3 regions of the Ferdinandcohnia sp. QZ13 genome follow, and region 3 is predicted to be linked to each of the others. Evidence: predicted binding sites of a transcription regulator. Region 3 holds the regulator's gene; each other region holds the start of a gene.
What was found. The regulator LexA, encoded in region 3, represses DNA repair genes until DNA is damaged. The targets are predictions, from matches to a motif close to CGAACATATGTTCG.
Positions count from the first base shown of each region.

Region 1: uvrB (excinuclease ABC subunit UvrB) is a predicted target of LexA. The motif match lies at 2,159-2,172, and genes of this name have one in related genera.
Region 2: RGU12_RS01710 (YolD-like family protein) is a predicted target of LexA. The motif match lies at 1,538-1,551, and genes of this name have one in related genera.

Region 1 covers NZ_JAVIVW010000015.1:1,114,540-1,117,830, forward strand. The annotation lists gene uvrA (excinuclease ABC subunit UvrA) at 1-65, opposite strand, end outside; gene uvrB (excinuclease ABC subunit UvrB) at 73-2,052, opposite strand; gene RGU12_RS19285 (hypothetical protein) at 2,245-2,964, shown strand; gene RGU12_RS19290 (DUF2198 family protein) at 3,134-3,291, opposite strand, start outside.
Region 2 covers NZ_JAVIVW010000001.1:331,876-335,166, reverse strand. The annotation lists gene RGU12_RS01720 (hypothetical protein) at 201-605, opposite strand; gene RGU12_RS01715 (hypothetical protein) at 674-823, opposite strand; gene RGU12_RS01710 (YolD-like family protein) at 1,163-1,507, opposite strand; gene RGU12_RS01705 (hypothetical protein) at 1,742-1,942, opposite strand; gene RGU12_RS01700 (GntR family transcriptional regulator) at 2,699-3,291, shown strand, end outside.
Region 3 covers NZ_JAVIVW010000001.1:501,364-504,654, reverse strand. The annotation lists gene RGU12_RS02445 (3-oxoacyl-ACP synthase III family protein) at 1-875, shown strand, start outside; gene lexA (transcriptional repressor LexA) at 929-1,555, opposite strand; gene RGU12_RS02435 (DUF896 domain-containing protein) at 1,964-2,194, shown strand; gene tkt (transketolase) at 2,282-3,291, shown strand, end outside.

The sequences.
Region 1 (3,291 bases), on a different contig from region 3:
GTAATGTCTATATTTTTTAGATTATTCGCCCTTGCGCCTTTCACAACGATTTTATCTAATGCCATGTGTCTGTCATCCTTCCGCTTTTAACTCCAAAATTAAATCACGTAATTCAGCTGCTCGTTCGAAATTAAGTGCTTTTGCGGCTTCCTTCATTTCTTTTTCCATGTCAGCTATCACTTTATCGCGTTCTTTTTTCGATAGTCCTGTTAGTTTAGGTGCTGCTTCGTAATTTTCCGTTTCCTCTGCTGCCACCGTTGCACGTATGACATCTCGTATTTCTTTTTGAATGGTCTGTGGTGTAATACCATGCTTCTTGTTGTATTCCTCTTGAATCTCACGACGTCGCTTTGTTTCATTAATCGCGATTTCCATTGAATTCGTGATTTTATCTGCATACATAATGACTCTTCCGTTTGCATTTCTAGCTGCACGGCCAATGGTCTGAATAAGCGAACGTTCTGAACGGAGGAACCCTTCCTTATCGGCATCAAGAATGGCAACAAGTGAAACCTCTGGAATATCTAATCCTTCACGAAGGAGGTTAATTCCTACAAGAACATCATATTTCCCCATACGCAGATCGCGGATAATTTCAATCCGCTCAAGCGTTTTAATTTCTGAGTGCAAATAGTTTACCTTGATTCCAATATCCTTTAAGTAATCCGTTAAATCCTCAGACATTTTTTTCGTTAAAGTTGTCACAAGAACACGCTCATTTTTGTTCACGCGATCTTGGATTTCACCTAATAGGTCATCAATTTGACCTTGAATTGGCCGTACATCAATAATAGGGTCAAGCAATCCAGTTGGACGGATGATTTGTTCCACCATTTCATCGGTGTGTTCAATTTCGTACGGTCCAGGTGTTGCTGAGACATTAATAATTTGGTTGATATGCTTTTCGAATTCTTCAAAACGTAATGGACGGTTATCCATTGCCGATGGAAGTCGGAATCCGTGATCCACCAATACTTGTTTTCTCGCTTGGTCACCATTGAACATTCCTCGAATCTGAGGCAATGTAACATGCGACTCATCTACGACAATTAGCAAATCTTCTGGAAAATAATCCAATAATGTATATGGTGTTGAACCAGGTGGCCGTAATGTTAAATGACGTGAATAGTTTTCGATTCCGGAGCAAAAGCCCATTTCACGCATCATTTCTAAGTCATAATTGGTTCGTTGTTCAAGTCGTTGTGCTTGAAGAAGTTGACCATCTTCACGAAGGTCTGCTAACCGTTCCTCAAGCTCCGCTTCAATATTTTTAATCGCGATTTGCATTTTTTCTTCACGGGTTACGAAGTGGGATGCTGGGAAAATGGCGACATGTTCACGTTCGCCTAGAATTTCACCAGTTAAAGCATCAACCTCGCGAATCCGATCAATTTCATCACCAAAAAACTCCACGCGAATACAGTGCTCATCACGAGAGGCTGGGAATATTTCGACTACATCTCCTCTTACACGGAAGGTCCCGCGACGGAAGTCAATATCATTTCGTTCATACTGTACATCCACCAGTTTATGCAAAAGTTCATTACGCTCGATTTCCATTCCAGTACGTAGGGACACAACAAGTTCCCGATACTCCTCTGGAGAACCCAAACCATAGATGCATGATACACTGGCAATGATGATGACATCACGTCGTTCAAAAAGCGAAGATGTCGCAGAGTGGCGCAGTTTATCAATTTCATCATTCACGCTTGAATCTTTTTCGATATATGTATCAGATGAAGGAACATACGCCTCGGGCTGGAAGTAATCATAATAGCTGACAAAATATTCAACAGCATTATTAGGAAAGAATTCTTTAAACTCACTATAAAGCTGTCCAGCTAATGTTTTATTATGGGCAATAATCAGGGTTGGTCGATTTACTTCTTTGATTACATTTGAGATCGTAAATGTTTTCCCTGTTCCGGTTGCACCTAATAAAGTCTGATACTTTTTCCCCGCTTTGATCCCTTCCACTAGCTCTTTAATTGCTTTTGGTTGGTCACCTTGTGGGGAATATTTAGATACTAATTCAAATTGATCTTTCACATGCAATCCTCCAATCCTTTTTTCTGAACTGTTTTATGTGTTTTTTCACTGACTTTTTCTAGATAGAAACATTGTACCACAAACCAACCTAAAACAAACAAAAATACGAACTGATATTCGATTTTTTATTTAAAATATCTGTTATAAAACATGTTATAATTTGGAAAAAGACATGTCATGGTGAGGTGTTTTATGAAAAAAGGGTGTAGAATCCTTCTTCTGGTTTTCGTATTGGGCTTTTTAGTTTCATGCAATAACAATGTCAGAATATCAGGTTGTCCAAATGGAGAAATTGTTGAATGGCTGGATGCTTTGATGATTAACGATGTAAAGTATCAACATGATTTTCCTGATTCTTATGACGAACAAGGCTCGATTTCAATTGAGAAGGGAGAAGAACTAGGAAAGGTGACTTTCATGATGGATGAGCATGCATGCAGTGATCACAGGATGGAAAATGGTGATGCCACATACCTGCCTAAAGGAACTTCGATTTATGAGGTAAACGGGTACCCGTCCTCTTTCATCGTAGCAGCAGAGGATAAAGTATATGTTGTTGATGAAAATAAGGAAGCAAAAACAGCAGGTGAGCTTTATCCACTTGATGGGTTGGTAAAAAATATTTACATTGAAAGTACCGAGGATGGTAGTCGTCTACATACATTTTCATACAAATCAAAGGAACAATTTATCCAGGCTTGGTATCAGCTTGAACTGGATAATCCGTATGGTTTACATGTAACCGATAAATTCGATGGGGAACGTATTTTTTTAGAAATCGAGCTAAATAACGGGGTTAGCTTTCGGCAGCTTTATTGGATGGATTCAAACACCTTTCATAATGGGGCAATAGGGGATGATGAAATTAAAAAGGTGATCGTTTCAGAGCTTGAGAAGATGGAGGAAAAGTGAAGGACTTTGTGAAGTAACATTAAGGGAAAACGGTCCTTCATTTCCTTAATGAAGGACCGTCCGAAGCAACATCAATGGCATTCAATCCTTCATAAGCTTGATGAAGGAGGTTTCGCTTCATCTTATATAGCAAAGAGTCCTTAACAAAACCCTGGCCTCACATACCCTTTTATTTTTTCGCCCTTTTCCCCATGTTCCTTGCATAAAGAAATCCCGCTCCGAGCGAGATGATATCCGCAATGATGATAAAAATGGAATCTGCATATCCTTTATATATGGATGCAGCAATTAGAGCAACCGCTAGTAAGAAGCCCACATAATAATTAT
Region 2 (3,291 bases), 170 kb from region 3:
CTTTATCGACTTTGTATTTATTATTCAAAGTTCTTTTTCAACATTAGTTCTCTATCTTTGCATACCCGCTCCTCTGTTTAAAAGAGCGAAGCGGGATGCTTTGTTACATATTTTAGGCAGGTTCATTCTTAAGAGGATATAACAGTATGTATTGACTTTTTGATTTTCGTATTGACAGGCTCGACATCCATAAATATATTCTATTTTTCCTTGTATTCTTCGATGATCTGAAGTGTTCTGTTGATTCCCACATTGTATATCAACAGTTTTAAAAGATTTTCTCGCTCCGAATCTGTGACAAAAAATTTCCCATCGTAAACTTCCATTTGTACGGGAGAATAATTACTATATAAGTTGTAATCAACTAATTGCCCCTCTTCTTTCAGCTTTAAATCATTACGCACCTGGACCACCCTCTCCTTCTTTGGTAGCATTTTTGCAATCCTTCGGATATATTCAATGTTTTGCCCTGTTTCTTTTGAAATTACTGTTATTTCCTTCTCTTCTTTTAGCATATCTAGTACTTTTACAATCAAATGCAAAGTTTCTCTTTCTATTCTTTCATCACGTTCACGATAGAATTCTGCAAAAGGTGAACCACCCATGCCAACAACCCTTACTAGTTTTTGTCACAATATGCGTTTGTAAACCCTGCTATAGCCTAATTAATAGTTCATTCTTCGTCATACTCTATATCTTTACAGATATCATTGACTAAATGCCATAGTGCATTATTTTCTTTGTTTTTAGGTTCTAGCTCCTTACAGACTCTTTCAACAGCCCTTATAAATTCTTCAGGTAAAGAATCATCCTTATGTTCCACTTATACTCCTGTTCTTTTGCTATCATGGCTTTTTGTACGGAAAACTGGACAGGTACCATTTAAATTTGTGTTCCTTTTTTAATAATATAATTTATTTAAATGCTTTTATAAGTAGAGAAGTTTTAAAATGTACAACCCTCTTCTATGCTGAACAGAGAGAAGCGGGACTTTTCGTCAGGTATTCTCGAGAGGATTCATCATAAAATCGGTTTTCAATTGATTAGTGATTCCCCTAAACGAACTTTACTTCTCAGTTAGCAAGATTTGTTTCCAAATTGTTGAATACAACAGTTCCATCTTAGTTATACCCATTATTCTTTTCAAGGTTTAAAGCACCAGTTACTTACCATCACAATTCAATATAACTTTAACAATGTCGCTTAGCCTTACCTTGTGTATTTCGTTAAATTTATCTAAAATTCTTAACTCATACCTTATTTGATCGATATAATGTACTTTTCCAGTTAGTAATTGGAATTCTCCATTTTCGTACAGAGTAAACACTAGGTCTTGGTTATACTCCATTGCACTACATATCGATTGGTTTATTTCTTCTAATAGATGTTCATCTAGGATAGATTTTTCAACCTTTTTATAATCCCAATCCACCTTGTTATGAGATGCCACCATTTCAGGTAACATAAATGCAGCCCCCCATTTTATTTTCCCACGATCTTTTATCACTTTAGTCCCTCCTTATAAAATCATTATATGCGAATGTATGTTCGATTAACAATTAAATTAAAATGATTTGGTTAGATTTGAATGCTAAAAAAAATAAACGTTAATCCTTCTTTTTAGATTAACGCAAGATAAAACAAGTTCATATATCCTCTGTTATGTCACTTTTAAGGCAATAAAAAACATGCAGTTATTAAGTTGCATGTTCGTTAACGGTTTTTTGTTAAAAAGGAAAGCCTACTTCCCCATCCATTTGTTTATGTACTCCCAAAAAACATCATTAAATAAAAGGGTAACTACCCAATTAAAGGTGAAAAAAGCAGCGCCTATGATTGTTAATTGATTTGTGATACTTGCTACAATATGAAGATAAGTTGAAGCGATAACGATAGATAATCCCACCAAATTCATATAATATTTAAACTTGTTCAAATCCATCTTGTAACACCTTTTGTGTTTTTTTAGTCTAATTATTACCGTTTTGTTAACTTACTATGCAGCTGTAATATGTATATTACTTCGAAGTTCAAACTTGGCTAGTTTAGTCCGGACAAGCAAACAATATAGGTTTGGATAATTAATGTTCGAAATGGTGAAAGCTAAGTTCTAACCTCTGTTCCGGTTGGATCCTTTTACTTTCACACACCACAACAGACGAAGATTTAAAAAAACTAAAAATCTTAAAACATAGAAAAAGACTTCAGAACCCCAATGTACATATGGATATAACCGTTGCAATCATTCTAATGTGAGTTTTCAAGTATATATAAACCCGAAATTTAACCATATCAGACTAAAAATGAACCTTCCATCAAAAGAAAAGCTTCCAATGAAATGCGAACAATATCACAATGGTTTCTATAAATAATATTTGCTCAGGAAATCATCAAATTTGCTACTACCTTGTGATTATATAATATTTTTTTGTTTGAATGTATTCATCCAATAAAATATCCTATGAATGTAAACAGAGCTAAAATGTGCAAGCAGTGAATAAAAACTTATATATTTTAAGTTCTTTAATATAATTTCTATATTTTGTTAATGCTCCTCGAGTACCTTTTTCATTATCTATAATAGAAAATTTTATATACTAACTTACATTACTATGATAGTTAAAGTACAATTAAAATAAATAAAATATAACATAAAAAATAAGTCCAAATATTAAATTTCTCAAGAAAGGATATTATCATGAATAACTTTATTACCTTTTCTAATGATAACAATCAAAGCCAAAGTAATTCATTGCCTGACGAAATTGCACATTATATTCTGAATCAAATATTTACTGGAAAACTAGAACAAGGAACAAGATTAATTGAATCAAATATAGCGAAGGAACTTAACGTAAGTAATATTCCAGTTAGAGAAGCATTCTATATTTTACAAAACACCGGAATTGTGGAGAGACTACCGAGAAAAGGTGTTCGAGTAAAGACAATTTCACAAGAAGAAATTAAAGAATATACTGTTGCACTAAAAGAATTATATCAAATCGCTATATCTTATTCAGTTCCAAACTGGAATGAAGAACATCGATTGAATATAAACAAACTACTAATCGAAGCTAAGGAAAAACTAGTTCGCGGAAAAGTCGTTGAATATATTTCAATATGTGATCAAATAACTTCCTACATTTTTAAAGTGGCCGGAAATGAAGTTTTCCTTAGATTTTATTCTGAAATCACATATATCACAACAGCCTATTGCCAAACAATATGGAATGATCCCGTAAAAATTAAAACGTGGCATTCTTATTTAGAGGCTGCGGTAAATGCATTAAT
Region 3 (3,291 bases):
AAATTGCACAACGTTTTGGGATCACAGAAGAAGAAATTGTAAGAAAAACAGGAATTTTGGAAAGACGATACGAAAAAACTGAAACATCACTTACAGAAATGTGTGTAATTGCAGGGAAAAGGGCGATTGAAGATGCTGGTATCGATCCAAGTATTATTGATTTAGTCATTATCGGAACAAATACACACGATACACACATCACAGCAGCACTCGTACAAGACCAAATTGGAGCTAAAGTTTGCGCGGGTCTTGATCTCCATTCAGGATGTTCAAGTTTTATCACTGCATTATCAACAGGGGCGCAATTCGTTCAAACAGGACTTTATCAAAATGTGCTGGTAGTTGCTGTGGATAAATGTTCCACTTTGCTTGATCCAATGGATAAAAAAACTGCTTTGATTTTTGCGGACGGAGCATCCGCAGTTGTTCTAGGAAGAGTGTCTGATGGAAAAGGTATTCTCGGCATTAATATGCAAATGGACGGAAGTGGTGGAAAATACCTACATCTAACCGAAAAGAAAACCATTTTCATGGATGGAAGGGCCGTTTTTGAATTCGCGGTTGAAAAATTTCCTTATGCAGTCAATAAAGCTCTTGAAGTTTCAAACCTTGCCATATCTGATGTTGATTTTATAATTCCACATCAATCTAACCTTCGTATCATCGAAAAGGGAATTGAAACTTTGGGGTTTCCTATAGAAAAAGTACATACTAAAACGATACAACATTATGGAAATTCATCCGCTCCAACAATAGGCATTGGTTTATATGAAGAAGTCAAAAATAAAAATATAAAAGACGGAGATTTAGTTATCCTTGCAGGGTATGGTGCTGGGCTTGGTTGGGGAAGCATTGCACTTCGTTGGGGAAAATAAAATATTCAAAATTAAAAAGGAACATTTCAATGAAGAAATGTTCCTTTGCATATTTAATGGATTGTACGGTATACACCGATAACTTTTCCGAGAATGGTTACATTTTTTAAAATAATCGGTTCGAGCATTGAGTTTTCTGGCTGGAGTCGAATATGGTCTTTTTCTTTAAAGAAGCGTTTTACAGTTGCTTCATCTTCTTCTGTCATTGCAACAACAATATCCCCATTGTTTGCTGAATGCTGTTGTTTAACAATTACGTAGTCTCCATCTAGAATACCCGCTTCAATCATACTGTCACCCATAATTTCAAGCATAAAGATTTGATCATCGTGCGCAGCAAATCGATCAGGTAGTGGAAAATACTCTTCAATATTTTCAATGGCTGTGATTGGTTGACCCGCTGTAACCTTACCAATGACAGGGACATTCACAACATTTGCAGTTGGAATTGTATCATTTGTATCAGCCTGTAATATTTCAATAGCACGAGGCTTTGTTGGGTCTCTTCTTATCAAACCTTTACTTTCAAGTCTGGACAAATGGCCATGAACTGTTGAACTCGATGCTAACCCAACTGCCTCTCCAATTTCCCTTACTGAAGGTGGGTAGCCCTTATCTTTTACTTCCTGTTTAATGTAGTTCAATATGTCCTGCTGTCTTTTTGAAAGCTTTGTCGTCATCTACACTCATCCCCTTATATATTTTTTTATATGTATTCAATTCTCGCTCTTTATTATGTTCGGTTTTTAAGCATGTGTCTGTCCGACAAAAACCTAAATTCTTAAGTAGAGTATAGCATGTTTTATTTGATTATACAAACATAAGTTCGAATTTTTGTTGACACAAAACATTTGTTCGGTATATAATAAAAACATAAAATACGAACAAACATTCTGTAGGAGTGGAAATGAACATGTTGAAAAAATTACAAAGTGGATTTATCTATTATGTCTTATTTGTTTTATTAAGTATGGGAATGGTTTTTATCACTGCTAGCTAAGTTAAGCAAAGTGGAATACTTGTAAAAAATCTTTTCATTTAGTACTATGAACTATGATTTAGAAAAGATGAAACAAGGAGAAATACGGATGCTTTCAAAAGATAAACTTAATCGGATCAATGCTCTTGCAAAAAAAGCAAAGTCAGTTGGTCTTTCGGATAAAGAAAAAGAAGAACAACAAGAGCTTAGACAAGAGTATTTACGTGTTTTTAGAAATTCAATGACAAATACCTTACATTCGGTAACGGTCGTAGACCCAGAGGGAAATGATGTAACTCCAGAAAAATTAAAAGAGAGCAAACGGAAAAGATTGCATTAACAAAGAATACATAGATTTCTATGTATTCTTTTCTTTTGGTGCATACTACATAGGAACCGATTAATTATTTGAAAGGATGTTTGTTTTATGACGAATTCAATTACTGACTTGTCGATTGCGTCGATTCGAACACTTTCGATCGATGCTGTTGAAAAAGCAAATTCAGGTCACCCAGGGATGCCAATGGGGGCAGCTCCAATGACATATACTCTATGGACCAGACATATGAAGCACAATCCGAATAATCCAAAATGGTTTAATCGTGACCGCTTTGTTCTCTCAGCGGGACATGGGTCGGCACTATTGTACAGTATGCTTCACTTATCAGGCTATGATTTAACAATCGATGACTTAAAGCAATTTCGTCAATGGGGAAGCAAAACACCGGGGCATCCTGAATATGGTCATACAGCGGGGGTTGATGCAACTACAGGTCCGCTTGGGCAAGGTATCGCTATGGCTGTTGGGATGGCGATGGCCGAGCGTCATTTAGCAGGTGTTTACAATAAAGACACATTTGAAATTGTAAACCATTTTACATATGCCATCTGTGGAGATGGTGACTTAATGGAGGGTGTTTCAGGAGAAGCTTCATCACTAGCAGGTCACTTAAAATTAGGTCGTTTAATTGTTTTATATGATTCAAATGATATTTCTTTAGATGGTGACCTAGATCAGGCTTTTTCTGAATCCATTGAACAACGCTATAAGGCCTATGGTTGGCAGTATCTTCGTGTGGAAGATGGTAATGATGTTGATGCGATTGATAAGGCAATTGAGGAAGCAAAGGGAGAGTTAACCCGTCCGACACTCATCGAGGTTCGAACAACAATTGGCTATGGTTCTCCTAATCGTGCTGGTAAATCAAAAGCACATGGTGAGCCATTAGGTGCTGATGAATTAAAATTAACAAAAGAAGCATATAATTGGACATTTGAAAATGACTTCCATGTACCAAGCGAGGTCTATAAACATTTTGAAGAAACCGTGAAAAAGGCTGGCGAACAAAGTGAGCAAGAATGGAATCAATTGTTTAACAATTATAAAGAAAGCAATACTGAGCTTGGAAAACAACTAGAAATGGCGATAGATTGTAG